3 regions of the Acidovorax sp. GW821-FHT11A03 genome follow, and region 2 is predicted to be linked to each of the others. Evidence: predicted binding sites of a transcription regulator. Region 2 holds the regulator's gene; each other region holds the start of a gene.
The links. Region 2 encodes sigma-54, which starts transcription at its own class of promoters, with help from an activator protein. Its sites were predicted from a motif close to TGGCANGNAANCTGCTTT; they were not measured.
Positions count from the first base shown of each region.

Region 1: a site for sigma-54 is predicted at 894-911, ahead of nirB (nitrite reductase large subunit NirB). Genes of this name have one in related genera too.
Region 3: a site for sigma-54 is predicted at 8,184-8,201, ahead of AC1RVY_RS16915 (ammonium transporter). Genes of this name have one in related genera too.

Region 1 is NZ_JBXASG010000007.1:130,937-140,420, reverse strand. Features, by position in the region: gene AC1RVY_RS18480 (single-stranded DNA-binding protein) at 1-139, shown strand, start outside; gene AC1RVY_RS18475 (hypothetical protein) at 320-523, opposite strand; gene nirB (nitrite reductase large subunit NirB) at 1,144-3,678, shown strand; gene nirD (nitrite reductase small subunit NirD) at 3,885-4,241, shown strand; gene AC1RVY_RS18460 (nitrate- and nitrite sensing domain-containing protein) at 4,407-5,717, shown strand; gene AC1RVY_RS18455 (formate/nitrite transporter family protein) at 6,107-6,919, shown strand; gene AC1RVY_RS18450 (bifunctional protein-serine/threonine kinase/phosphatase) at 7,064-8,818, shown strand; tRNA gene AC1RVY_RS18445 (tRNA-Thr) at 8,921-8,996, opposite strand; gene AC1RVY_RS18440 (class 1 fructose-bisphosphatase) at 9,009-9,484, opposite strand, start outside.
Region 2 is NZ_JBXASG010000008.1:25,526-35,009, reverse strand. Features, by position in the region: gene AC1RVY_RS19885 (THUMP domain-containing class I SAM-dependent RNA methyltransferase) at 1-641, opposite strand, end outside; gene AC1RVY_RS19880 (acyl-CoA thioesterase) at 638-1,120, opposite strand; gene AC1RVY_RS19875 (RNA polymerase factor sigma-54) at 1,212-2,801, opposite strand; gene lptB (LPS export ABC transporter ATP-binding protein) at 2,974-3,759, opposite strand; gene lptA (lipopolysaccharide transport periplasmic protein LptA) at 3,756-4,412, opposite strand; gene AC1RVY_RS19860 (thiol:disulfide interchange protein DsbA/DsbL) at 4,623-5,279, opposite strand; gene AC1RVY_RS19855 (SPOR domain-containing protein) at 5,359-6,003, opposite strand; gene argS (arginine--tRNA ligase) at 6,013-7,722, opposite strand; gene AC1RVY_RS19845 (PsiF family protein) at 7,832-8,161, shown strand; gene AC1RVY_RS19840 (DUF2214 family protein) at 8,210-8,665, opposite strand; gene AC1RVY_RS19835 (IPTL-CTERM sorting domain-containing protein) at 8,748-9,484, opposite strand, start outside.
Region 3 is NZ_JBXASG010000006.1:251,541-261,024, reverse strand. Features, by position in the region: gene AC1RVY_RS16950 (response regulator) at 1-227, opposite strand, end outside; gene AC1RVY_RS16945 (hypothetical protein) at 391-990, shown strand; gene AC1RVY_RS16940 (GNAT family N-acetyltransferase) at 1,190-1,711, shown strand; gene AC1RVY_RS16935 (methyltransferase) at 1,897-3,072, shown strand; gene AC1RVY_RS16930 (hypothetical protein) at 3,109-3,627, opposite strand; gene AC1RVY_RS16925 (tRNA dihydrouridine synthase) at 3,870-4,829, shown strand; gene AC1RVY_RS16920 (phospholipase D family protein) at 4,876-6,792, opposite strand; gene AC1RVY_RS16915 (ammonium transporter) at 6,911-8,113, opposite strand; gene ribD (bifunctional diaminohydroxyphosphoribosylaminopyrimidine deaminase/5-amino-6-(5-phosphoribosylamino)uracil reductase RibD) at 8,268-9,374, opposite strand; gene AC1RVY_RS16905 (type IV pilin protein) at 9,400-9,484, opposite strand, start outside.

The DNA of each region.
Region 1 (9,484 bases), on a different contig from region 2:
CATGCACGCCCTGCGCGATGGAGACTCTGTGGCGCTGGCGGGAAGCATCACGCCAAGAGTCTGGACGGACAAGCAGGGAAACACGCGGCCCGCGCTGGACATGGTCGCGCACCGCCTGCTCACGCTGCACGGCGAATAAAAAACAAGGCGATGCAAAACTGATTCTGCGGCTCGCGCTCGCCGCGGCGTGACGTGCCAGCGGGCGGTGCAAGAGGAGAGGGTGGGCGAGTCCGGCCGCCTGCCTGGGCGGTGCTTGCGACGGATACCCTGCCGCGCACGAAACAGCATTGAAAACGTGGCTGCTGCCAGGTCGCAGCGATCAGGTTGGTTTTTGGGGTGCAGGCTGGTCCTGCGCGAATCCCAGTGCCTTGAGTTCTTCTTCGCTCAGGTGCAGTTCCGTCAGCTCGGGTTGCCGCGCTTCGACCGTGCGCCTGCGTTCATAGTTGGTGGGCGGCCCTTTTTCCACTTGCCGGCGGTCCTTTCCGCTGCGCCTGTCCGCGCTGCCTCTGCGTTCCACGCTCATGTTGGTAGTCCTCATATAGGAAAAAAGCTCTGGGATTCCTGCCCTGGCTGGCCATCCTTTCAGGAGCACTGAACAGGTGTCCTGACCGGCCGGACTGCATCGTCTCAGTCTGCATGAGGCGGGCACGTTTGAAAAAGAAAGAATGGCAACAAACCAACACACGGCACGCGTTCCAGGTACCAGAACTCCTGGCTGTCCCTGGGGCATTCCGACGCGGTCTGCCTGCGGCAATTTGTCCCAACCTGAGGCGATGCCCTGATTTGGTGATGGTTTGCACCGCATTGATGCGACTCCGTGCCGGCCGGGTCGCTGATGCCAACCCGCTTGCCCGCTCCTGGCGAGCGCTATGTGGCCGCAGGGGCTGAAAGGGCGGCATGGATATTGCGATCTACCGTTGCATGTCTGCCGGTGAAGCTGCCGTCGGACCGACCAACACCCTCCGCTAATGATGGCGGAACCCCCGGACGAGCGAGGCTATGAGCCTCTCGTGGGGTCGTTCCAATCCACACCCGTGCCGTTGCGGAGGGTGAGGTGCACTGGTTGCCTCCCTCGGGGCTGCCGATGCACAGCATCCCTGCACTTGCCCTCCGGGCGGCCCGGTCCATTGCAGGATCACTAGCATGAAAATCGTTCTCATTGGCCACGGCATGGTCGGCCACAAGTTCCTCGAAAGCCTGGCCGAGACCGGCATGACCGGCGTCGAGGTCACAGTGCTGTGCGAGGAGCCACGCCCCGCCTACGACCGGGTGCACCTCTCCGCCTTCTTCAGCGGCACCACGGCCGAGCAACTCTCCCTGGTCGAGCCCGGCTTCTTCGAGCGCACCGGCTTCACCCTGCGCCTGGCGGCGCGGGCCGCATCGGTGGACCGCCGCATTCGCACCGTGACCACGGTCGACGGCGAGGTGCTGCACTACGACAAGCTGGTGCTGGCCACCGGCTCCAACCCCTTCGTGCCCCAGGTGCCGGGGCGCGACCGTGACCACTGCTTCGTCTACCGCACCATCGAGGACCTGGAGGCCATGCAGGCCTCGGGCGCCAAGTCCAAGACCGGCGTGGTCGTGGGCGGCGGCCTGCTGGGTCTGGAATGCGCCAAGGCGCTGCGCGACATGGGCCTCGAAACCCATGTGGTCGAGTTCGCCCCCCGGCTGATGGCCGTGCAGGTGGACAAGGGCGGTGGCCGCGTGCTGCGCGCCAAGATCGAGGAGCTGGGCGTGCAGGTGCACACCGGCCGCAACACTCAGGAGATCACCAATGGCGCCCGTGCGCGCCACCGGATGGTGTTTGCCGACGGGACCTGGCTGGAGACGGACATGATCGTCTTCTCCGCCGGCATCCGCCCGCGCGACGAGCTGGCGCGCCAGAGCCTGCTGGCCGTCGGCCCGCGCGGTGGCGTGGCCATCGACAGCGCCTGCCGTACCAGCGACCACGACGTCTACGCCATCGGCGAATGCGCGTCGTGGAACGAGCAGACCTTCGGCCTGGTGGCACCCGGCTACGACATGGCCCGTGTGGCCGCCCGCCACATCGCAGGCGAGACCGACGCCGCCTTCGTCGGCGCCGACATGAGCACCAAGCTCAAGCTCATGGGCGTGGACGTGGCCAGCATCGGCGACGCCCATGCGAAAACGCCCCACAGCCGCACCTGCCAGTATGTGGACGAGCGCCGCCAGGTCTACAAGAAGATCGTCATCAGCGAAGACGGCAAGCAACTGTTGGGCGCCGTGCTGATTGGCGATGCCACCGAATACGGCACGCTGCTGCAGATGGCCCTGAACGGCATCACGCTGCCCGAGGACCCCGAGTTCCTGATCTTCCCGTCCAGCGATGGCAAGGCCAAACCCGGCCTGGGCGTGGATACCCTGCCCGACACGGCACAGATCTGCTCGTGCAACAACGTCACCAAGGCCGGCATCTGCGAAGCCGTGGGCAATGGCGCCTGCACCATCGCCGAGATGAAGGCCTGCACCAAGGCCGGCGCCACCTGCGGCGGCTGCGTGCCCCTGGTCACCCAGGTCATGAAGGCCGAGATGGCGCGCCGTGGCATGGCCGTGAACAACCACATCTGCGAGCACTTCGCCTACTCGCGCCAGGAGATCTACCACCTGGTGCGCGTGGGCAACATCAGGAGCTTCGGCGAGCTGCTGGCCCAGCACGGCAAGGGCATGGGCTGCGACATCTGCAAGCCGGTGGCGGCCAGCGTGTTCGCCTCGTGCTGGAACGAGTTCGTGCTCAAGAAGGAGCTGGCCGGCCTGCAGGACAGCAATGACTACTACCTGGGCAACATCCAGAAGGACGGCACCTACTCGGTGGTGCCGCGCATGCCCGGTGGCGAGGTCACGCCCGACGGCCTGATCGCCGTGGGCCAGGTGGCCAAAAAGTACGGCCTGTACACCAAGGTCACCGGCGGTGCGCGGGTGGACATGTTCGGTGCGCGGCTGGAGCAGTTGCCGCTGATCTGGGAGGAGCTGATCACCGCCGGGTTCGAGTCCGGCCATGCCTACGGCAAGTCCCTGCGCACGGTCAAAAGCTGCGTGGGCTCGACCTGGTGCCGCTATGGCGTGGGCGACAGCGTGGGCCTGGCCGTGGAGCTGGAGAACCGCTACAAGGGCCTGCGCGCCCCGCACAAGATCAAGTTCGGCGTCTCGGGCTGCACGCGCGAATGCGCCGAGGCGCAGGGCAAGGACATCGGCGTCATCGCCACCGAAAAGGGCTGGAACCTCTACATCTGCGGCAACGGCGGCATGAAGCCGCGCCATGCCGAGCTGTTCGCGTCCGACCTGTCCAAGGAAGACCTGGTGCGCATGATCGACCGGGTGCTGATGTTCTACGTGCGCACGGCCGACCGGCTGCAGCGCACCAGCACCTGGCGCGAGAACCTCGAAGGTGGCCTCGACTACCTCAAGGACGTCTTGCAAAAGGACAGCCTGGGTCTGTGCGCCGAGCTCGAATCGCAGATGCAGAACGTGGTCGATACCTACCAGTGCGAATGGAAGACCGCCGTGACCGACCCCGAGACGCGCAAGCGCTTCCGCTCGTTCGTGAACAGCGACAAGGCCGACGAGAACGTGCTCTTCGTCGAGGAGCGCGGCCAGATCCGCCCGGCCCGCGCGGAGGAGCGCGGCGCCAAGGTCATCCCCATCCGCCAGGCCGCCTGACATGAAGCAGCCCCTGAGTCGCTTCGCGCCTTCACCCTTCTCTCGACGCGCTGTGCGAGTCCGGGAGGGGGACGCCCCCAGCGCATGCGCTGGATACGCCGCCTTCGCGGCGGGGCGGCCCTTGCGTGGGGCACTGGTGTCGGCTGCGCCAGTTGCGCGCGCTGCGGGCAACCTGTAGCGCAATGAATCAATAACGGAGAACTCCCATGAGCGCACTTCCCATGAACAGTACCGACCCCCTTGCCTGGACCGACATCTGCGCGGTCGACGACATCCTGCCCAGCACCGGCGTCTGCGCCCTGGTGGCCAACCGCCATGTGGCGGTGTTCCGCACCGGCAGCGACCAGTTCTTCGCCATCGACAACGTGGACCCGAAGTCGGGCGCCAGCGTGCTCTCGCGCGGGCTGATCGGCAACCTGGGCGAGCGCGTCGTCGTCGCCTCGCCGCTGTACAAGAACCATTTCGACCTGCGCACGGGCGAATGCCTGGAGGCGCCCGAGCATTCGGTGCGGGCGCACGGCGTGCGCGCCGAGGGTGGGCGCATCAGCATTGCAATGGCCTGAGGGCCTGCCCTTGAGGTCTCTTGAGGCCGTGTCCCGGCAACTCTTCGGGCCGGGTTGTGCGGAAGTGCATTGCATCGCGTTCCGCGCAGGCCCCTGGAGGCTTGGCGGGCGCGCGGCAGGTTCTGGGGTTAGCATTCCCTCGTATCGATTTTCTGGAGTTCCCGCATGCCCGACCAGGCCGCGTCCCTGACCGTTTCGACCCTTGTGCTGCGCTCGCGCCAGCTGGAGATCGACGCGGTGCGCCACCTCGCCAGCCGGGCCGTTCTGGTGGACACGATCGGCCAGCTGATAGAAGGTCTGCAGCGCGAGCGCGGCGCATCGGGCGCCTACCTGGCGTCCAATGCCCAGCGTTTTGCCGACATGCGCAGCCGGATCATCCAGGAGGTGCTGCCACTGGAGGCGCGACTGCGCCAGGAATTTGCCCAGCATGTGGAACCCGAACAGGGCGCGACGGCCAAGGCCTTGTCGCTCATGGCGTGGGCCCTCCTGGGGCTTGATTCTCTGCCCGCGCTGCGCAGCCAGATCGACAAGCAGGCGATGACCGCACACGACTCGATCGCTGCGTTCAGCCACCTGATCGCGGGTCTGATCGAGCTGGTCTTCCATGTGGCCGATGCGGCGGGGCTGCCCAGCGTATCGCGCCAGCTGGTGGCTTTGCTGCACCTGGTGCAGGCGCAGGAAGAGGCGGGCCAGGAGCGCGCCATGGGCGCGCTGCTCTATGCCTCTGGCCAGGGTAGCGACGCGCACCAGCAGCGGGTGCTGCACCTCATCGACGCGCAGGAGCGCAGCCTGCGCGTGTTTTCCGAGTTTGCCGATCCGGCTCTGCGTGGACGCTGGGAGCAGCAGCAGCTTGCCCCCGGCATGGCCCAGCTGGAGCGGCTGCGGCGCACGCTGTGCGTGGTGCGCCCCGGCGCCGCCCTGGACAGCAACCTGAGCGACGCCTGGTTCGACGTGTGCACGGAGCGCATCAACGCGCTGTGGCAACTGCAGGTCGAACTGGTCCAGCGTCTGCGCGAGGACTGCGAGGCTCGCATCCTCGAAGCGCAGCAGGACCTGCAGGACTCCAGGGGCCTGCTGCGCGGCCTGCGCGACAACCCGCCGCAGCGCACGCACGCGGTAGACCGGTTCTTCGACATCGCGGTTGCACCCACGTCCGTGCCGGAGGCGGCGGCCGGCACGCACGGGGCCGAATCGGCTTCGCTGCTGGAACTGCTGCAGGCCCAGTCGGCGCGCATGGCCAGCATGGAGGCCGAGCTGGAGGCGGCGCGCCGCACGCTGAACGAACGCAAGGTGATCGAGCGCGCCAAGGGGGTGCTGATGGCCCGCCTGGGCATGAACGAGGAAGTCGCCTTCCGCGTGTTGCAGAAGACCTCGATGGACCAGAACCGCCGGCTGCTCGAGGTGGCGGAGGCCACGCTGTCCCTGCCCGATCTCGCCTTTGCGCAGTCTGCGCTGTCAGGCGCCAAGTCCTCATAGATAGCGTCGCGGTGCCCCGCAACGGGGCGGGCAGGCACTGGTGACCCACTGTGGTGCCGGTGCCGCACCGAGTGGAGGCTCATTTCTTGCGATGGTCGCCGCGCATGCGCCAGAGAGGGACGGGCCACGCTCCGATGCACCATTCCATCAGGGGTATGGAACTTGCATGGAGAGAAGTGGTTGTCGGCTAAAGGCGGCTTGCCAACCCACCGTCTGCAGTCTTCCGCAGGCAAAGGAATCGCGCATCCAAGGATAACGGCGTCCCTTGCGTCTCCTCCAGATGACTGGAGGAGACGCAGCGGACGCCGTTTTCTTTTTTCCTCCTTGCGCGTTCCGCCGGCCTGCCGTCCGGGACGCTGTCAATAGTCTCCCGTCCCAAAGGAAATTCAATGGCCTACCTTGCCCCTGCCGAGTTCGTGACCAAGATGGTCGACTCCGGTGAATCCAAGCTCCTGATGTCCACCCGCGACACGCTGATCCGCTCCTACATGGCCGGCGCCATCCTGGCGCTGGCGGCCGCGTTTGCCGTGACCGTCACGGTCAACACCGGCAACCCGCTGGTCGGCGCCATGCTGTTCCCCGTGGGCTTCATCATGCTGTACCTGATGGGTTTCGATCTGCTGACGGGCGTGTTCACGCTCGCACCGCTGGCGGTGTTCGACAAGCGCCCAGGCGCCACCTGGGCGGGCGTGCTGCGCAACTGGGGCCTGGTGTTCGTGGGCAACTTCGCGGGCGCACTGACGGTGGCGGTCTTCATGGCCATCATCTTCACCTTCGGCTTCAGCGAGGCGCCCAATGCCGTCGGCGAGAAGCTCGGCCACATCGGCGAGGGCCGCACGGTGGGCTATGCCGCCCATGGCGCTGCCGGCATGCTCACGCTGTTCGTGCGTGCCGTGATGTGCAACTGGATGGTCTCCACCGGCGTGGTCGCCGCGATGATGTCCACCACGGTCTCGGGCAAGGCCATCGGCATGTGGATGCCGGTCATGATCTTCTTCTACATGGGTTTCGAGCATTCCATCGTCAACATGTTCCTGTTTCCCACCGGCCTGATGCTGGGCGGCAAGTTCACGCTGATGGACTATCTGATCTGGAACGAGCTTCCCACGGTGCTCGGCAATCTGGTCGGAGGCCTGACCTTCGTCGGTGCCACGCTGTATTCCACGCACTACAAGACCGCGCCCAAGCGCCACCATGTCTGAGCTTCTCCCTGAGCGACCTCGCCGCTGCGCGCTTCGGGCATGGGGACGCCGCCAGCGCGGCGGGGCGACCCCCGCGCGGCGGCTGGCGGGTGGGCCGCGCCGGTTGCATGGGCTGGCGGTGGCGTGCAGCGCCATGGACCGCTGATGGGCCACGGCACGGATCCGGGCGGGCTGCGCGTCACGCTGGGCCAGCACTCGCGGGCGGGGCGCAAGGGCGTCAACCAGGACTTCCATGGTGCCATGTTGCCCGGCGAGCCGCTGCGCGGCTCCAAGGGGATCGTCGTCGCCCTGGCCGATGGCATAGGGTCCAGCACGGTCAGTCAGGAGGCCAGCGCGGCCTCGGTGCGCAGTTTCCTGGACGACTACTACGCCACCTCCGACGCCTGGTCGGTGCGCCGCTCGGCCCAGCGCGTTCTGAGTGCCACCAATGCGTGGCTGCATGCGCAGACCATGCGCAGCCACGCGCGTTTCGACAAGGACCGCGGCTATGTGACCACCTTCAGCGCGCTGATCCTGAAAGGCCGCGATGTCCATGTGCTGCATGTGGGGGATGCGCGCATCTATCGCCTTCACGGGCAGTCGCTCGAGCAGCTGACGCAGGACCACCGTGTCCACCTGTCGTCGGCCGAATCGTTCCTGGGCCGCGCGCTTGGCACGAGTGCCCATGTCGAGATCGACTATTGCTGCCTGCCGGCCGATGTGGGGGCCCTCTACGTGCTGGCCACCGACGGTGCGTACACGCATTTCGATGCAGCCGCAGTGCATGCGGCTCTGGCACGGTTTCCCGGGGACTTCGATCAGGCCGCGCAAGATATCGTGGAGGGTGCGCAGGCCCGCGGCGCCGACGACGACATGACCGTGCAGATCCTGCGCATCGATGCGCTGCCCGATCCTGAAGCCCACCGCCTGCATGCGCTGCGCGAAGGCCTCGCGCTCGCGCCGCCGCTGTCGCCCAGGATGCGTTTCGAAGGCTACACCGTGGTGCGCGAACTGCACGCGAGCGCGCGCAGCCACGTGCACCTCGCGGTGGACGACGCGACGGGGCAGCAGGTGGTGCTGAAGACTCCATCGACGGCGTTGCGCGATGACGCCGGCTATCTCAACAGCTTCCTGCTGGAAGAGTGGGTGGCGCGGCGTATCCATAGTCCCCATGTGCTCCGGCCACACACCAGCGACCGGCCGCGCCAGCATGTCTACGTGGCCATGGAATTCGTGGAGGGCCAGACCCTGGCGCAGTGGATGATCGACCATCCCCGCCCGGATCTCGACGCGGTGCGCAGCCTGGTGGCGCAAGTGGCGAAGGGACTGCAGGCCTTCCATGGCAAGGAAATGCTGCACCAGGACCTGCGGCCGGAGAACGTGATGATTGACCGCACGGGAACCGCCCGGATCATCGACTTCGGCTCCACGCTGGTCGCTGGCCTGGCCGAGGAAGCGCACGGCCTGGACATGGGCTCATCCATTGCCGGCACCTTGCAGTACACCGCGCCGGAGTATTTTGCGGGCATGGGGGGCAGCGCGCGTTCCGACCTGTTCTCGCTGGCGGTGCTCACGTACCAGATGCTGTCCGGGCAGTTGCCGTATGGCCTGCAGGTGGTGCGCATCCGCTCGGCGGGTGATGTGAAACGGCTGCGGTACGTGCCGGTCCGCCACTTGCGGGCCGACCTGCCGGATTGGCTGGATGCCGTGCTGCAGAAGGCCTTGCACCCCGATCCGGCCAGGCGCCAGGAGGCGGTGTCGGAGTTCATCCACGACCTGCAGTCCCCAGGGCTGCGGTTCCGGCGCCGCAGGGCGGCACCGCTGGTGGAGCGCAATCCGGTCGTTTTCTGGCAGACCGCCACGCTGGTGCTGGCGCTGGCCGTGCTCTTGCTGGCCGGGTTGCGTGTTTTTGGGCGCTGAGCGGCCAGAAAGGGCGATGCTGCCGGGCAGCAGGCCCTCCCGGCATGCGCAAAAAAATAAAGCCCCGCCATTTATCCAATAGCGGGGCTTTCTTTGCTGACTTGGTGCCGGAGAGATGAATCGAACACCCGACCTTCTCATTACGAATGAGCTGCTCTACCGACTGAGCTACACCGGCGTAAGCCTCAGATTATAGCGTGGAATGGTAGGCTGTCACGCGCTCCACCTCATTTTTTGATCCCAGGATCACGCTGACGCGCTCGTGCAGCTGGGTGGGCTGGATGTCCAGGATGCGCTGCTTGCCGTTGGTGGCGGCGCCGCCGGCCTGCTCCACCAGCCAGCCCATGGGGTTGGCCTCGTACATCAGGCGCAGCTTGCCGGGTTTGTTGGGTTCGCGCTTGTCCCAGGGGTACATGAAGACGCCCCCGCGGGTGAGGATGCGGTGCACATCCGCCACCATGCTGGCGATCCAGCGCATGTTGAAGTCCTTGCCGCGCGGGCCGTCCTTGCCCTGCAGGCACTCGTCGATGTAGCGCTTCACGGGCGTGTCCCAGTGCCGCATGTTGCTCATGTTGATGGCGAATTCCTTGGTGTCCTCGGGAATGCGCACGTTCTCCTCGGTGAGCACGAACGAGCCCTGTTCGCGGTCGAGCGTGAACATGGCGA
Region 2 (9,484 bases):
ATGGCGATGGTGCCGCTGCCGCAGCAGGGGTCGTACAGCGGCTGGGGGTTGTCACCGTGCGGGTCCCAGCCGCTGGCGGCGATCATCGCAGCGGCCAGGGTTTCCTTCAGCGGGGCGTCGCCCTTGTCCTCGCGCCAGCCGCGCTTGAACAGCGGCTCGCCCGAGGTGTCGATGTAGATGGTGGCTTCGTCGGTGGTCAGGTGCAGGTGGATGCGCACGTCGGGCCACTGCGTGTTCACGTCGGGGCGCACGCCGCTCTTGGCGCGAAAGCGGTCGGCCACCGCGTCCTTGACCTTGAGCCCCGCGAAATTGAGGCTCTGCAGCGGGCTGTGCTGGGCGGTCACCTCGACCTTGAAGGTCTGGCGCGTGGTGAACCAGATTTCCCAGGCCACGTCGCTGGCGGCGGCGTAGAGGTCGTTCTCGGAGCGGTACGGGCGGTGCGCCAGCTGTACCAGCACGCGCTGGGCCAGCCGGCTGTGCAGGTTCAGCAGCAGCGCGTCGCGCCACGAGGCGCGCAGCAGCACGCCGCCCCGGCCCACCAGCAGGTCCTGCCCCGTGAGGCCGGTGATGCCATGCACCTCGTCGGCCAGGAAGCCCTCCACACCGGCGGCGCAAGGGAGAAAAAGTTGGAGTTGATTCATGACGATGGTGAGGATACGCGCTCGGAAAGTGCGTGTGAATCCGGCGCGCCGGCACGGGCCAGCAGCAACTGGCGGATGGAGTCCGGGATCGGCGCCACCTTGCGGTCGGCCTTGCCGATGAAAACGATGCCGATCTTGCCGCGCGCCACCTCTCGGCCCGAGGTCTTCTCGGTCATGCAAAAGACAAGGTCGAACCCATAGCGGTTGAAGTCCGCAGGCGCCATCTCCACGCGCATGGTCTCGCCGTGGAACCCCTCGGACTTGTACTGCGCCACGATGTCTCCGACCACGATGGACAGCCCGCCCACGTCGGCCTCGGGGTAGCCGAGTGACTGGAAAAACCGCACCCGGGCCTCGGACACGAGGCTCAGCAGCTGCGCGTTGTCCAGGTGCCCGCCCTGGTTGACGTGGCTGATGTAGATCTGCATTTCGGTGGCGAAACCGAAGTGCGCGGGAAGGTCGAAGACGATGCGGGCCATGGACGGGGTGGCGAAGTAAGGGGGAAAGACGGCAACGGAGCGGAAAAACGGGCCACCAGGCGCATGCGCCGCGCACACGCCCGCACGGCGCCTACAGCGCCTTGCGCAGATTCGCCGGCGCGATCTTGAGCGCCTCGCGGTACTTGGCGACGGTGCGGCGCGCGCACTCGATGCCCTGCTCCTTGAGCATCTCGGCGATCTGGCTGTCGGACAGCGGCTTGGTCGGGCTCTCGGCGGCCACGAATTGCTTGATGAGGGCACGCACGGCGGTGCTCGACGCATTGCCGCCGGTCTCGGTGCCCAGGCCCGAGCCGAAGAAGTACTTGAGCTCGTAGGTGCCGATGGGCGTGGCCATGTACTTGGCCGTGGTCACGCGGCTGATGGTGGACTCGTGCAGGCCCAGCTCGTCGGCGATGTCGCGCAGCACCAGCGGGCGCATCGCGAGTTCGCCGTGGGTGAAGAAGTTCTTCTGCCGCTCCACGATGGCGCGCGAGACGCGCAGGATGGTGTCGAAGCGCTGCTGGATGTTCTTGATGAACCAGCGCGCCTCCTGCAGGCGCTGCTGCATGCCCTGGTGGCCCTCGCCGCCCTTGTGGCCGCGCAGGGCGCCGGCATAGATGTCGTGCACGCGCAGGCGCGGCATCACGTCGGGGTTGAGCTGCACGATGAAGTTGTGCTGCCCGTCGCGGCCATTGGCGCGCCCGGCCTTGCGCACGATCACGTCGGGGATGATGATGTTGCGCTCCACGTCGGCGAAGCGGCGCCCCGGGCGCGGCTCCAGCCGGGCGATCAGCGCCATGGCGGCGCGGGTGCGCTCCTCGCTGTCGCCGCAGGCCTGCGTGAGGCGGCGCACGTCGCGCCGCGCCAGCATCTCCAGCGGCTGCTGGCACACGCGCAGCGCGGTCTGCACGGTGTCGGGGTCGATGTCGCTGTCCTCGTCGGCGGCCAGCGCCTTGAGCTGCAGCGTCAGGCACTCGGCCAGGCCGCGCGCGCCCACGCCCACGGGCTCCAGGCTCTGCAGCAGCCGCTGTGCCACGGTGAAGCGGTGCACCAGCTCCTCGATCTGCTCCAGGTCGTCGGGCCCGGCCAGGCTGATGGCCAGCTCTTCGAGCGGATCCTCCAGGTAGCCGTCGTCGTTGAGCGATTCGATCAGGAAGCGCAGCGCGGCGCGGTCGATCTCGGACAGGCGCAGCGCCAGCGCCTGTCGGTGCAAAAAGGCGGTCAGCGATTCGTGCGTGCGGGCCAGCTCGGTGGCGTCGGCCTCGTCGCCTTCGGCGTCGTTGCGGTTGCGGGCGGGGGCGTCGCCGCCCCACTCGGCGTCGTTGGGCGCCATCTCCACCGTGCCGTCGCCGCTCCAGTCGGGCTCGTCGGCGCCCGCGCTCGGTGTTTCAGCATCATTTTGAGCCTCAGCGCTGGTACTGCTTGCGCTGGTAGCTCCTGAAAAAATAGCATCATCCGCGCTGTAGTCGTCGGCCTGGGCCGGCGTATCGGCGGCTTCCAGGCCAAACTCCTCGCGCGGCGCCTCGTCGGCGTTGCGTTCGAGGAACGGGTTTTCGTCGAGCATCTGCTCGACTTCCTGCGAGAGTTCCAGCGTGGACAACTGCAGCAGCCGGATGGACTGCTGAAGCTGGGGGGTCAATGCAAGATGCTGCGAGACACGCAGCGAGAGTCCAGGTTTCATTGATTGAGCGCCGCCGGGCCGCCCCAAGGCGCGAAGGCCCCCTCGGGGGGCAGCGAACCACGCGCAGCGGGGAGCGTGGGGGTACCGTACCGCGCCGCCGGGCCGCCCCAAGGCGCGAAGGCCCCCTCGGGGGGCAGCGCAGTACACGAAATGACAAGCGTGGAGGCCATGTCTACATGCGGAAATGTTCGCCCAGGTACACCCGGCGCACTTCGGCGTTGTCCACGATCTCGGACGGCGTGCCCTGGGCCAGCACCTGGCCATCGCTGATGATGAAGGCGTGGTCGCAGATGCCCAGCGTCTCGCGCACGTTGTGGTCGGTGATGAGCACGCCGATGCCGCGCGCCTTGAGGAAGCCGATGATGCGCTGTATCTCGATCACGGCGATGGGGTCGATGCCCGCAAAGGGCTCGTCCAGCAGGATGAAGCGCGGCTGCGTGGCCAGCGCGCGGGCGATCTCGACGCGGCGGCGCTCGCCGCCCGACAGGGCCATGGCGGGCGAGGCCCGCAGATGGTCCACGCGCAGCTCCTGCAGCAAGGCCGTGAGACGCTCTTCGATGGCCTCGCGCGACAGCGGCTTGCCGTCGTCGTCCGCGCGCTGCAGCTCCAGCACCGCGCGCACGTTCTCTTCGACCGTGAGCTTGCGGAAGATGGAGGCTTCCTGCGGCAGGTAGGACAGCCCCAGCCGCGAGCGGCGGTGGATGGGCATGTGGGCCACCGAATGGCCGTCGATGCGGATGTCGCCCGCGTCGCTGCGCACCAGGCCCACGATCATGTAGAACGAGGTGGTCTTGCCCGCGCCGTTGGGGCCGAGCAGCCCGACGACCTCGCCCTTTTGCACGACCAGCGACACATCCTTGACGACCTTGCGGCTGCCATACGACTTGGCCAGGTGCTGCACCTCCAGGCGGCTGCCCGCCTGGGTGTCAGGACCGGGGCTGACGGGCTGCGCGCTCACTTGGAGCCGCCGCCAAGGCTGTTGCTGGGGCGCAGCACCGGCGCCGATGCCGGGGGCGCGGCCTCCGGCGCGGCGGTACCGGCGGGCGGGTCCTTGGGCGCGAGCACCGCCCGCACCCGGCTGCCGGGCGCGGGCGCATCGCCCGCCGCATTGGTCGCGGGGGTGCGCTTGCCGTCCACGGTGAACACATCGGTGAGGTTGTTGTAGACGATCACGGCGCCGGTGATCTCGTCGCTGAGGACCGCCCCGCGGTAGCGGCGCAGTTCGGCGCGGGTGATGAAGCGCACGTTGTCGGCCTTGCCGTCGTACTCGATGACTTCGCTCTCGCCTTCGATGAACTCGTCCGGCGCGCCGGCCACGGTATCGCGCTTCTGGCGGAAGAAGGCCCGCTTGCCCGCCTCGGCCGTGACCACGCCGTACTGGTAGCCGTCGGCGTCCTGGCGCACGTCCAGCCGCGCGCCGCGCAGCACGATGGAGCCCTTGGTCATGACCACGCGGCCCGAGAACACGCTGGTCTGCTTGAGCTCATCGTGTCGCAAGGCGTCGGCCTCGATGTTCATGGGCTTGGCGCGGTCGGCCTTTTCGGCGTGCGCCGCGCCCAGATGGCAGGCCAGGGCGACAAGCAGGAGGTGGGGGAGGATGCGGTAGTTCATAGGGCACGAATCTTGCAGGTCATTGTAGCCACCCCACGGCGCGCGCCATGAAAAAAGCCCGCATCCGCGGGCTTCTTCTTGGGGCATCCGAGGCCGTCGGCGCTTGGAAGCCGCCGCCTGCACCCGTGGAGCCGGCGCTGCCGGGCCGCCGGGTGCGTTCCCCTGGGCAGGAAGGCGGCTCACGAGGGCCACGCTTCCTTCAAGGAGGCGTCACCCCTTTTTCGCCGTGGCGGCCAGGTGCTCCACCACCTGCAGCACGTTCTGCATGTTGCCGGCCATGGTGCCATCGGTGTAGTACTTGCCGGCCACGCCCATGGAAGGCACGCCTTCCACGCCATACGCGTCCTGCAGTTGCGACGCACGGCGCACCTGGTTGGACACGGTGAAGGAGCCGTAGACCTCCTTGAACTTGGCGGCATCGACCCCCTGCTGGGTCACCCAGGCCAGGATTTCGTCGTCCTTGGCCAGCTTCTGCTTTTCCACATGGATGGCGCGGAACACCTTGGCGTGCAGCGCGTCGAGCTTGCCCATGCCTTCGAGCGTGTAGTAGAGCTTTTGCTGCGGCACGAAGCTGGCATTGAAGGCCACGGGCATGCGGCGGATGCTCATGTCCTTGGGGGCGCTCTTCACCCATGCGTCGAGCGTGGGCTCGAAGGCGTGGCAGTGAGGGCAGCTGTACCAGAAGAATTCGATCACATCGACCTTGCCGGCGGGCGCATCGGGCGCCACGGGCTTGTCCAGCCGCTTGAAGTCCTTGCCCTCCTTGAACTGGCGGGCCTGGGCCAGCGCGGGGGTGGCCACTGGCAGCGTCAGGGCGGAAGCGGCAACCGCCGAGGCGGCGGACAAAGAAAACTCACGGCGTTTCATGGCAAAGACTCTCCTGGTTCTGGTCTGGGGGATGTGAGCCATGCCCCCGCAAAAAGTTCAGCTCCCGCTGCGCGGCAGTTCAGCGCTGCACCCGCACCAGGGCCGATTCCACCCCGGCGCCGTCGAGCTTTTCCTTGAGCTGCTCGGCATCATCGCGCTTGGTGAACGGGCCCACGCGCACGCGGAACACGGCCCGCCCATTTTGCTCGCGCTCGCTCACCCGGGCCTCCCAGCCCAGCATGGCCAGCTTGGCGCGCTGGGCATCCGCATCGGCCTGGGTACGGAATGCCCCGGCCTGCACGAAGTAGTCGAACGGGTCCAGGTTGCCCTTGGCGGCGGCCTTGGCGACGGCCAGATCGCCCAGCGGGTCGGCGCCGGGCTTGCTTTCGGCCTTGGCCGCCTCGGGCTTGCTGGCAACCGGCTTGGGCGCGGAGGCGGCCGCCCGCACCTCGGGCGCCGCCACGGAGGCGGGCGCGGAAGCCGCCGCCACCGCCGGCGCGGGGGGACGCGCGGGGTTCTTGCCGTACAGCGGAGAGTTCGGGTCCCAGTTCTTGTTCTTCTGGGATTCGGCGGCATCCATGTCCACGCCCCGCCCGTTGCCCTTGTTGAGGAAAGGCACCGGCACCTTGGTCACGTACACGGCCACCGCCAGTGCGGCCCCCAGGCCCACGATGACCCCGACGATGAAGCCGATGATGGTCCCACCCGTCTGTTGTTTCTTCATAGTGACTGCTTACATTCTGGCCGGAGCCGACACGCCCAGCACGGCCAGGCCATTGTGCAATACCTGCGCGGTGGCGGCGACGAGGGCCAGCCGGGCCCGCTTGACGGTTTCATCGTCCACCAGGATGCGCTCGGCGTCGTAGTAGCTGTGGTAGCTGGCGGCCAGGTCGCGCAGGTAGAAGGTCACGTCGTGCGGCGCCTCGCCGTCGGCGGCGGCGGTGAGCATCTCGGGGTACTTGGCCAGCTGCAGCATCAGCGCCTGGGCCTGCGGGCCTTCGAGCGCCGACAGGTCCGCGCCCTGGAGCGAGGCCACATCGCCGCCGCCCTGCTCGGCCCAGCCGCGCAGCACCGACTGGATGCGCGCGTGGGCGTACTGCACGTAGTACACCGGGTTGTCGTTGTTCTGCGCCACGGCCAGGTCCACGTCGAAGGTGTACTCGGTGTCGGGCTTGCGGCTCAAGAGGAAGAAGCGCACCGCGTCCTTGCTGGTCCATTCGATCAGGTCGCGCAGCGTGACATAGCTGCCCGCGCGCTTGCTGATCTTGACCTCTTCGCCGCCCTTGACCACGCGCACCATGGTGTGCAGCACGTAGTCGGGGTAGCCCTGCGGAATGCCCACGCCGGCTGCCTGCAGCCCGGCGCGCACGCGGGCGATGGTGCCGTGGTGGTCCGTGCCCTGGATGTTGACGACCTTGGTGAAGCCGCGCTCCCACTTGGCGATGTGGTAGGCCACGTCGGGCACGAAGTAGGTGTACGTGCCGTCCTTCTTGCGCATGACACGGTCCTTGTCGTCGCCGTAGTCCGTGCTCTTGAGCCACAGCGCGCCGTCCTGCTCGTAGGTCTTGCCGTTGGCCACGAGCTTGCCCACGGTGGCCTCGACGCGGCCGCTGGTGTACAGGCTCGACTCGAGGTAGTACTCGTCGAACTTCAGGTTGAAGGCCTGCAGGTCCTTGTCCTGCTCGTTGCGCAGGTAGGCCACGGCGAACTGGCGGATGGACTCCACATCGTCCACGTCGCCGCTGGCGGTGAACTCGCGGTCGTCGGCCTTGACGGTCTTCTTCGCGAGGAAGTCGTTGGCGATGTCCTGGATGTAGTCGCCGTTGTAGAACGCCTTGGACGCCGGGTTCTCCGGGTCGGTGGGCCAGCACTCGTCGCCGGGCTTGAAGCCCTTGGCGCGCAGCTGCGTGCTGGTGGTCAGCGTCTGGATCTGCACGCCCGCGTCGTTGTAATAGAACTCGCGGTGCACCTTCCAGCCCTGGGTGGCAAAGAGGTTGCAGATCGCGTCGCCCAGCGCCGCCTGGCGGCCGTGGCCCACGTGCAGCGGGCCGGTGGGGTTGGCCGAGACGAACTCGACCAGCACGCGCTGGCCGTTGTCGGCCTGGTAGCCAAAGCGGTCTCCGGCACCCAAGACCTCGCGCACCACTTCCTGCTTGGCGGCGGGCTTGAGGCGGATGTTGAGAAACCCGGGGCCGGCGATCTCGATGGCATCGACCCAGCGGGCAAACGCGGGCGTGGCCTCGAGCGCGGCCTTGAGCTGCTCGCCCAGCGCGCGCGGGTTGAGCTTGAGCGGCTTGGCCAGCTGCATGGCCGCCGTGCAGGCGAAGTCGCCGTGGGCGGCCACCTTGGGGGATTCGAACGCAGCGCGCCCGGCAGTGCCGGGCGACAATTTTTCCAGCTCGCCGGCGAGCGCCGCGAGCAATTCCTGTTTGACGGAGAGCATGCGGGGATTCTACGGGGGCGCCCCGTCATCCCATCCCGCCGCTGTGGCGTTATGCTGAATGGCCCGGTGTCCACCGGGCCGTCCATCCCCCTACCCGCAGGAGCATTACATGAAGAAACTGCTTTCCCTGATGACGGCCATCGGCCTGACCCTCTCCCTGGCCACGGCCCATGCCGCCGACGCGCCTGCTGCCGCGGCCTCCGCGCCGGCCAAGGCGCCCACCGCGCAGCAGAGCAAGATGGCCACCTGCAATGCCGACGCCAAGGAAAAGAAGGGCGACGAGCGCAAGGCCTTCATGAAGGAATGCCTGTCTGCCAACAAGCAGGAAAAGCAGCAGACCAAGATGAAGACCTGCAACGCAGACCCCAAGGCCAAGACCCTCAAGGGCGACGAGCGCAAGGCCTTCATGAAGGAATGCCTGAGCAACAAGCCCGCCTGACACACCTTGGCCCCCAAACAAAGCCCCGCACGCGGGGCTTTGTGCTTTCTAGCGCGTGCCCACGCCCCGCGCCAGGAACACGGCCAGCAGCGGAATCACCACCAGCAGGTGAGCCTCGATCATCACGAGGCGGCGCGTGCCGCGCACCTCGGCCTCGGTGGGCAGCGCACCCGTGGCGCGCAGCTGCTTGCGCCAGCGCAGAAAGCGCACCGTGGGCACGATGGAGATCAGGCCGATGACCACGAACAGCGTGACCTTGGTGTGCAGCAGGGGCTGCGACCAGTACCACCCCGCGCCCTTCATGCCCCACCAGGTGCGCGCCAGGCCCGTGGCCAGCACGGCGATGGCGGAGATGCCATAGACCATGTCCACCCGCGCCAGGCGCTCCACCACCGCGGCGTTGAGCCACTCCTTGCGGCACAGGGCCGCCTCGCTGGCCAGGAAGACGGTCATGGTCAGGATGGCCAGAAAGTGGGCGTAGGCCAGCAGGGCTTCAGTGGGCATGGGGCGCCTCGTGACAATGGGACTGGCAATGCTAGCGCATCCGGAAAAAACTCCTGATTTGATAGCTTTCAGCGCTTTCTCATCAAGCGCTGGAGGCCGATCCGGCTTGAAACCTGCGCAGCGCTGCCAGCCCCAGCAGCGCCGCCAGCACGAGCAGGCCCCATTCGGACAGCGTAGGAATCGCCTGCGCGGCGGCGGCCAGCAGCAGCATGGCGTGCGGGTCGGCGATGGCGCCGGGGGCGGGGTCGTTGTCGCCCGTGCCGTTGTCGGTGACGGCAAAGCTCACCGTGTCGCCGCTGACCGCGCCATGCGGGAACCAGAGCGCCGTGGCACCGGCCGCGGCGGGGCCGAACTTGCGCGGCACCAGCCCCGCCAGGCTGCCGCCGGGGTAGGTGATGGCCACCGCGAGCGTGGCACCCGCGCAGCCCGTGGCCGTGAAGCGCAGCACGCCCAGCGGTGCGGTCGCGCCTGCGGGCAGGTTGTCGCCCGGGGCGGCGGCGGTCAGCGCCAGGCTGCCCACGGTGCAGCCCGCCGGGCCGCCGGAGATGCTGGCCTGCGCCATGCCGCCGCCGGGCACCGCCAGGCTGGCCTGGCCCACCGTCAGCGCCAGAGGCCCGCCCGTGGCGCTGGTGTTGTTGGCATCGCCCGCATAGCTGGCGGTGATGGCGTGCGCGCCCACCAGCAGGCCGCTGACGGTGCAGGCGGCCACGCTGCCCGTGATGGCGGGCGGGGCCGCGCAGGCCAGCGGCAGGCCGCCCGCGCTGAAGCTCACCGTGCCCGTGGGGTTGCTGGCGCTGCCGAACGTGGCGGTGAGGGTGA
Region 3 (9,484 bases), on a different contig from region 2:
GCCCTGGGGCAGGCCTGGCGCAGCAGGCGCAGGCCGTCCAGGCCGCTCATGCCGGGCAACTGGATATCGAGCAGCACCAGATCCGTGTCCGCCAGCTGCTGCGCGCAGGCATCGGCGATGGAGCCCGCCTCCGCAATCGTGCCGACGCTCGGATGGTCCTGCACGATCAGGCGCAGGCCTGTGCGGAACAGGTTGTGGTCATCCACAAGCAAAAGGCGGGCAGTCATACGGCAAGTATTGCGCACAACACGCTGTTGCGGACTAGTCCATTTGTGCGATGGACGCCCGGTTATGCACTTTCTAGACTTTCCGTCAAGCATTGAAAAGCACCTGGAGTGCGCACCAATGCGCAAACCTCGTCTTCATCCTTCGTTTTTCAAAGGTGCTCCCATGACAGCCAATGCCTTCCTCGATGGTTCAGCTTCCCCCGATGCGTCCCACCGCCGCGATGAGCGACGACCGGCCGCCGCAGGGGGAGGGCATGGCACGGCCTCCTCGGGCCTGGGGGGCAATACGGTGGCGCGGATCGTGGAGGAAAACTGCCCCGGCATGCTGGCATCGGCCGGGGTGGTGATCGAGCACCTGGACGCCCAGGCCGGGACCTGGCAGTTTTCGACGGACGACGGGTGCACATGGCGCGCCATCCGCACCGACCTCGTCAACCGCCCCGGCAACCTGGGCCTGGCGCTGGACCGGGATGCGCGGCTGCGCGTGCTGCCCTTTGGCGGCCACCGCGTGAGTGGGGCGCGCGTGGCATTTCACACCGTGCAGCGCAGCCATGCGCAGGGCAATGGCAGCTACCGGGCCTATGCCAGCGACGAACGCGAGGACGGGTCGCGCACGGTCACGCTGGTGCTGGGCCTTGCGGCCATTAACGGCACGCCCCCGGCGGTGCATGTGCCGCGCCCCCGCAACAAGCGTGCGCTGGTCCAGCGTGCCGCCGCCGCCGCGGCCGGTGCCTCGCTCTCGGGTTCCATGGCGCTGGCCTGACGCGCGCAGGGCCGCCCGCGCCAGCGTGCTGCGGTGCAGCATCAGCGGTGTGCCAGCCCTGGCTGGACGCGGTGGACGCAGGGGGTGGATAGGGCGTGAATGGGGGGCCGGGCAGGGGGCCGTACAAGGGTAAAAACCGTTTGCGGCGACAATGCCGGTCCTTTCGTTTTTTCATTCCCCGTTTTCGTTCGGTTTTTCCATGTCCAGTATCCAGGTTCGTCCCGCCACGCTTCGCGATGCCAAAGCCATTGCCCAGATCCATACCGTCTCAGCCCAAGAGGTCTACAAAGGGCTGGTGCCAGACGAGCAGTTGAAATCCATGTCGGTCGAAAAGCGCCAGGCCTACTGGCGCGAGGCCATCGAATATTGCGAGCCCCAGGTCCAGGTGGCCGTGGACGGCGAGAAGATCGTCGGCTTCGTGGGCTACGACCGCTCGCGCGATGAAAAATCCCGCCCCACCACCGGTGAAATCTGGGCCATCTACGCCGCCCCCACCCACTGGAACCAGGGCGTGGGCCTGGCCTTGTGGGATGCCGCCCGCGACGGCCTGCAGGAAGAAGGCTGCACCAACGTCACGGCGTGGGTGCCCCTGCGCAACGAGCGCGCCATCCGGTTCCACGAGCTGGCGGGCTTCAAGCGCGAACTCTCCACCGCCAAGACGGCCGTGGTGGGGGGCGTCAAGATCGAAGAAGTGCGCCTGAAGCGCCCCATCAACGCGTAGGATGAACAACCACCCCCTGAGCGACTTCGTCGCGTCCTCCTTCTCTCGCGCTTTGCGCGGGAAGGGGGATGCCGCTAGCGCGGCGGGGCGGCCCTTGCACGGCGGCCTTGGCAGGGGCCGCGCCAGTTTCACGGGCTGCTGTTAACGCCCGAAGCAATAGCAATCTGATGCCCACACTTCTTCCTATGATCGAATGGAGCCGCCAGGGCCAGATTCAACAAGTCCAGTGGCGCTCCGAGAGCGGTGCCCCGGCCCCGCGCCGGGTCGTCACCGCCGACGATACCTTGGCCGCAGACACGGCCTACCGCATGGCCTGTGAAGGCACCGGCCTGTTGTGGCAGGGCGACTTTCAGAACGCCCGCATGCTGCTGCAGGCGCTGATGCGCCGGGCCGATGCCAGGTCCGGCAAGGGGGGCAAGTCGGCCAGACCCCGCAAGTGCGCCGCCAGGGCGGCCGACAAAGCCGCTGCCGCCACCCCGGCCGAGGCCTTTCACCTGCACCGCCAGGCGCAGGCGCAGCGCGCGCGGGTGCTGGCGTCGGTGCTCATCCCGCTCGAAGGCGACTACGGCATCGACCTGCGCCGTGCGCCCGACTGGCGCCAGGCGTGCACCGAGGCCTGGGGCCCGGCCACGGGCGAGCGTTCGGTGGCCACGCTGCGCGAGTTGCTGGGCCTGGTGGGCGCGCACGAGTGGCGCAAAAAAGGCGTGGAAGTGCCCGCCTTGGGTGCGCCCCCGCTCAACCGCATCCACCCGCACTACGGCGTGTTCTCGCCCGTGCGCGGCGAATATGTGGGCCTGGTCGCCGACACGGCGCTGCCCACCAAGACACTGGCCTTTGACATTGGCGTGGGCACCGGGGTGCTGTCTGCCGTGCTGGCACGCCGTGGCGTGCAGCGCGTGGTGGCCACCGACCAGGACCCGCGCGCCCTGGCCTGCGCGCGCGAGAACCTGCAGCGCCTGGGTGTGCTTGCCCAGGTGGAACTGCTGCAGGCCGACCTGTTCCCCCCGGGGCGCGCGCCGCTGGTGGTGTGCAACCCGCCCTGGGTGCCGGCCCGCGCCAGCTCGCCCATCGAACACGCGGTGTACGACGAAGGCAGCCGCATGCTCAAGGGCTTCCTGGCGGGCCTGCGGGAGCACCTGGAGCCAGGCGGCGAAGGCTGGCTGATCCTGTCGGACCTGGCCGAGCACCTGGGCTTGCGCTCGCGTGAGCAGCTGCTGCAATGGATTGCCGATGCGGGGCTGGTGGTGCGGGGCCGGCACGATGTGAAGCCGGGCCATGCCAAGGCGGCAGATGCGGGCGATGCGCTGCATGCGGCCCGCGCGGCCGAGGTCACGTCGCTGTGGCGCCTGGCCGCCGCCTGACGGACGGCCCGTCTCCACTCCATTGCCTCGGGGCGTCTAGGACTGCGCGTGCCGGGGCAGCAGCTGCTCGAACCTTTCGCGCAGGCTCGCGGCCCGTTCGGCGCCGGCGGCAAGCGCCACTTCCTCGAACATGGCCTCGCCCACGTCCAGCATGCTCGTGCGGTCCTTGGCGGCGCGCAGCGCCTGGCGGAACTGCTCTGCCAGCGTGGGGTCGCGGCGCGCGAACAGCCGCTCGCAGGTGTCGAAAAGGTACATGCGCGCACCGGCGAGCGAGCGCAGGGATTCGCCAGGCTCCGGGCGCTGGACCGATGGCCCGCCCGGTGGCGCGGTGCTGGGCGAGGGCGCGGCGGAGGGCAGCCCGGCCGCGGGGCCGGCCAGATAGCCCTGGCGCATGAGGTTGTCGACGATCTGCGCGCCGATGCCGTTGTACATGGCCTGCAGGTCCGACAGCGATTTGCCGTCAACCAGCAGCAGCAGAGAGCGCTCGCGCAGGCTCAGGGTGCGGACGCCGGGCAAGAGTTCCAGGCGGGCTTTTTCGGTTTTTTGTAGCAGCATGGGAGCCTCCATTCACGGGTGGATGGCGGCGATTGCATCAGTCCGCCGTGACGCGGTGATGACCTCGCTGCCGCACAATGGCGGGCTGCTCCCCGGCGTGCAGGACCCTGGGGGGTGGATGCTATATATTTAATAGCTGCTAGCGCTTGTACATCAAGCATTGCGGCCCTTTTTGACTCATATCCTGGCTGTGTGCCGGCCGCGCCCCGTGCGGGGCGCAGGGCGCGGCGGCCTTTCTCGCGATGACCTTGCTGCTTGCCCCCATGGAGGGGCTTCTGGATTTTGTGCTGCGTGATGTGTTGACCCGCGTGGGCGGGGTGGACCGCTGTGTCTCCGAGTTCATCCGCATCACCGGCACCCTGCTGCCCGACAAGGTGTTCCTGCGCTATGTGCCCGAGCTGCGCAACGGCAGCCGCACGCTCGCGGGTGTGCCGGTGCGTGCGCAGTTGCTGGGCTCCGATCCGGTCAGCATGGCCGAGAACGCGGCCCGCCTGGCGGACCTGGGGCCCGAGGGGATCGACCTGAACTTTGGATGCCCTGCCAAGGTCGTCAACCGCCATGGTGGCGGCGCCGCGCTGCTGCAGGAGCCCGAACGCATCGCCGCCGTAGTGGCCGCCGTGCGCCGCGCGGTGCCTTCGCACCTGCCGGTGTCCGCCAAGATGCGGCTGGGCTTCAACGACACCGGGCTGATGCGCGAATGCGCCCAGGCGATGCAGGCGGGCGGCGCCGCCGAGCTGGTGGTGCATGCGCGCACCAAGGCCGATGGCTACCGGCCCCCGGCGTACTGGGAGCACATTCCCGCCATCCGCGCGGCAGTGCAGATACCGGTGGTGGCCAATGGCGAGATCTGGACGGTGGCCGATGCGCTGCGCTGCCGCGAGGTGTCGGGCTGCGCCACGCTCATGCTCGGGCGCGGCATGGTGGCAGACCCGGGGCTGGCCCGCGCCATCCGCGCGGCCGATGCGGGCCGGCCTGGGTCGGACACGGTGGCCTGGAGCGACCTGCTGGCGCACGTCGCGGCCTTCTGGCAACTGGTGTGCGAGGACCTGGAGCCCCGCCAGCGCGCGGGGCGCCTCAAGCAGTGGCTCAATCTGCTGCGCAGGCGCTTTCCGGAAGCCGAGGCCGCCTACCAGCACGTGCGCACGATGACGGACCAGCGGGCGATCACCGCCTGGGTGGAGGCGCTGCGGGCCGGGGATTAGCCGCGCATCGCGGCGCGGTGCCGCAAAGAGGCGCCTGGACAGGTGCCTAGAGCAGGTGGTCGGGCGCCAGCGGGCCCAGGAGCTGCAGCATCAACCGCAGCGGGGCGCTGGCGTCGGGTTCGGACGTCGCGTCCGCCAGGCCGCTGCCCTCGGGCGCGCGCCATACAAGGCGGTCGTCGTTCAGCTGCACATGCCAGGCGACCTCGCGCAATGCGGCCTCGATCTGCGCGGTGGCGCGGCGCGACAGGTCGCCGCTGCGGATCAGCAGCGCGATTTCCGTGTTCTGGCGCTGCGACCGGATGTCCAGGTTCATCGAGCCCACGGCCAGCAGGCGGCCATCCAGGATCAGAAGCTTGGAATGCAGCATGGCCCGCGAGCTGCCCACGGCACCAGAAGCGCCAGCCTTGCCGCCCCCGCCGGTGCTGCCCGTGGAGCCCAGGGCGCCCCGCAGCACGCCCGTGAGTTCGCTGCGCATCTCATACAGCTCGACGCCCATGGCCAGCAGGTCGGGGCGGTGGCGCGCATAGCCTGCGTGGGCAATGGGCGCATCGTTGGAGGCGAGCGAGTTGGTGAGCACCCGCACCCGAACGCCGCGCGCGCGCGCCGCCGCGAAGGCCTGTTTCATGTCCGGGCCGGGCACGAAGTAGGGCGAGATGATGAGCAGATCCTGCCGTGCCTGGCCCATCAGCTGCAGCAGGCCGTCCACCACGGTGTCGGTCTGGGCATCAAGGGCTTCGGCGCCGGGCACCCCGGGCGCGGCGGAGGCGGTGGAGGGTGGGTTGGGGCCGGGGAGGGGGCCGCTGGCGGTGTCCGTGGCACGTGCAGGCACTGGCGCCGATGCCACGGCGCCAGCCGTCGCCGCACGCGGCCCGCGCGAGGTGATCGCCATGGGGGATGCCCTGGCGGGGGCTTTTTCCGGCAGCGCACCCGTGGACGTGCCGTCTGGGGGGATCTTGGCGGGCTTGTCCACCAGCACCACCGCGGGGGCCCAGGTGAACTGCGCTTGCGCCAGGTCCATGGGCTGGTAGTCCCAGATGCGGGCGCGTTGCGCGGTGGTGGTCTGGCTGCCGTCTTGCACCGGCTGGCTGTCGGGCGCCAGGGTGCCGCCCTGGCCGGCGATCCGGTCCCGCCGCGCCGCGTCGGAAGTGCGCGTGCGCTCGCGCAGGGTGTCAAGCTCCTGCTGCGTGACGAGCGACTGCACGGGATAGGCGCGCTCGTTGTTCCAGTAGCTGTCGAAACTGCGGGAGAGGTCCTGCACCACGGGCCCGGCCGCCAGCACGTCCAGATCCACGAAGTTGCCGGAATCGGCGTTGCCGAAGTACGCGTCGCCCAGGTTGCGGCCACCCGTCACGCCCATGGCGTTGTCGGCGATGAAGAGCTTGTTGTGCATGCGCTGCTGCACGCGGGAGAAGTCCCCCAGCGCGCCCAGCATGCGCCCCAGGGGCGAGCCGCGCGCACCCGTGAGCGGGTTGAACATGCGCATCTCGATGTTGGGCACGAAGGCCAGCCGCATGACCTGCGCATCACGCCCCGTGCTGTGGAAGTCGTCCAGCAGCACACGCACACGCACGCCGCGCTGGGCCGCCGCGATCACGCCCAGCAGCAGGCGCTCGGTACTGGCGTCAGCGTGGATGGCGTAGTACTGCAGGTCCAGCGTCTTCTGTGCGGCGTCGACCAGGGCGAGGCGGCTGCTGTAGGCCGCCTGGGGCCCGCTGAGCAGCAGGAACCCGGAAGGATGGCGGCCGCCCACCGACGCGCGGCGCGTTTCCACCAGTTGGCCCAGGGCCGTGTCCGCAGGCGACGCCAATGCGCTCGACACCGGCCGGTCCACATCCTTGGGCAGGCCGGCGCAGCCGGTGATGGCGCTTGCAATGCACATGGCCAGGACGGCCAGCCAGCCATAGCGGGCGGTGGTGCCCAGGAACGGCGCTGGAGCGGCGGGAGCAGGGGGCAGTGCAGGCATGGCGCGATTGTGACCGTGCGGCGCCGCTCGCGCTTGTCAGACGCGGCGCCAACGCAGCCACGGTGGCGACCGGGTGGATGCGGGCGCATCGCAGTGCGGTGCCCTGGCGCCGCGGCGGCTACCAGCTCACTTCGCGATCGGGTGTGGCGCTGATCTTGTGGATCGACAGGTCCGCACCGTCGAACTCCTCTTCCTGCGAGAGCCGCAGGCCGACCGTGCTTTTGAGAATGCCATACACCACGAAGCCGCCCGCCAGTGCCCAGGCCACGCCCAGGGCGGTGCCGACAAGCTGGGCGGAAAAGCTCACCCCGCCGAGCCCGCCCAGCGCCTTGCTGCCAAAAATGCCCGCCGCCAGCCCGCCCCAGGTGCCGCACAGGCCGTGCAGCGGCCAGACACCCAGCACGTCGTCGATCTTCCACCGGTTCTGCGTGAGCGTGAACATCAGCACAAAAATGGCGCCAGCCACCGCACCCACCACGAGCGCACCCAGCGGGTGCATCAGGTCGGAGCCCGCGCACACCGCCACCAGCCCCGCCAGCGGGCCGTTGTGGACGAAGCCGGGGTCATTCTTGCCCAGCACCAGGGCGGCCAGCGTGCCGCCGACCATGGCCATCAGGGAGTTCACTGCCACCAGGCCGGAAAGCTTGTCCACGGTCTGCGCGCTCATCACATTGAAGCCGAACCAGCCCACGACGAGCACCCATGCGCCCAGCGCCAGAAACGGAATGTTGGAAGGCGGGTGCGCGGAGATGGCGCCATCCTTGCGATACCGGTTGGCGCGGGAGCCCAGCAGGATCACGGCAGGCAGGGCGATCCACCCTCCCATCGCGTGCACCACGATGGAGCCGGCGAAATCATGGAACTCCTCGCCGGCGAACCCTTTGATCCAGGCCTGCACGCCAAAATGCTGGTTCCAGGCAATGCCCTCGAAGAATGGATACACAAAGCCGACGATGACCGCCGTGGCCATGAGCTGCGGCCAGAACTTGGCGCGTTCCGCGATCCCCCCCGACACGATGGCCGGAATGGCCGCTGCAAAGGTGAGCAGGAAGAAGAACTTCACCAGTGCATAGCCGCTTTGCTGCACCAGCGACTCGGCCCCCACGAAAAAGTGCGTGCCGTAGGCCAGGCTGTACCCCACGGCAAAGTACACGACCGTGGACACAGAAAAATCCACCAGGATCTTCACCAGCGCATTCACCTGGTTCTTCTTGCGGACCGTGCCCAGCTCCAGGAAGGCAAAACCGGCGTGCATGGCCAGCACCATGATGGCCCCCAGAAGAATGAACAGGGCATCCGTGCCCTGTTTGAGTGCTTCCATAACGTCCTCTTGCAGTAAATTGATCCGTTCTGGTGCGGTTTGAATGGGTGCACCAGATTTGCACCAAATTGAAGCAAGAAGCGCGCCAGAGGTTGGTGCGTGGCTTTTGCACTGCCTTGGGGCGGTGCGGCCGAAGGCGATCGCGAGGGCCGGATTAAAAACTATCCCGACCCTGGACCCGTGCCAGGACGCGAAGGTCCGGTCCGATCATCTCTGCGGATGTGAACTGCAGCGCAAGCCCGTCCGCCAGCGCATGGAGCGGGTCCAGGTTCGCCATGCTCAGCCCGGGGCCCAGCAGGCGAGGGGCCAAGTACACAAGCAGTTCATCGACGAGGCCTTCTCGGACGAGGGATCCATTGAGCTTGTGGCCTGCTTCCACATGCAGCTCATTGATTCCCCGCTGGCCAAGGTCTTTCAGCATCGCTGCCAGATCCACTTTGCCGCTGGCATTGGGCAGATGGATCACCGTGGCACCACGAGCTTCCAAGGCGGCTTTCTTTTCCTTGCTTGTGTTGGCTGTGTAGACAAGGCAATCACGTCCGCCCATCAGCAGGTTGGCATGCGGGGGCAGCTGCAATTGACTATCCACCAAGACCACATGGGGCTGGCGGGGTGTAGGTACTTCCCGGACGTCCAGGCGTGGGTTGTCGTCCAGCACGGTACCAATGCCGGTCAGAATGGCACAGGCCCTTGCCCGCCAGGCATGCCCATCCGCGCGTGCCGTGCGCGAGGTGATCCACTGGCTGGCGCCGTTATGAAGCGCCGTGGTGCCGTCCAGGGACGCTGCCGTCTTGAGCCGCACCCATGGCGTGCCCCGAACCATGCGGCTGAAAAAACCGATGTTGAGTTCGCGTGATTCTTCTGCCCCTGGGCCCACGACAACCTCGATACCCGCCGCCCGCAATCGCTCGAATCCGTGGCCTGCGACCAGAGGGTTGGGGTCGGTGATGGATGCCACCACTTTTGCAATCCCGGCTTCGATCAATGCATTGCAGCATGGACCGGTGCGGCCATGGTGAGAGCATGGCTCCAGGGTGACATAGGCGGTGGCACCGCGCACGTCGCGGCCAGCTGCTGCGGCATCGCGCAGCGCCATGATTTCTGCATGGGGGCCACCAGCACGCTGAGTGAATCCTCGGCCCAGCACCTCACCGTCGGGAGCGGTGATGACGCAACCAACGCGAGGATTGGGGCTGGAAAGAAAAAGCGCCTGGGCGGCTAGCCCAAGCGCTTGAGTCATAGAGGACGCGGTGTTGTTCATTGCCCCCCGGATAGTAGCTTAGCAACTACTTGTCCCAGCAAGTGGCGTCAAAGCCCGCGTCAGTTTGAATTTTGCCATTTGCTCCGCGTACACCCGTATGGGTCAGCGTG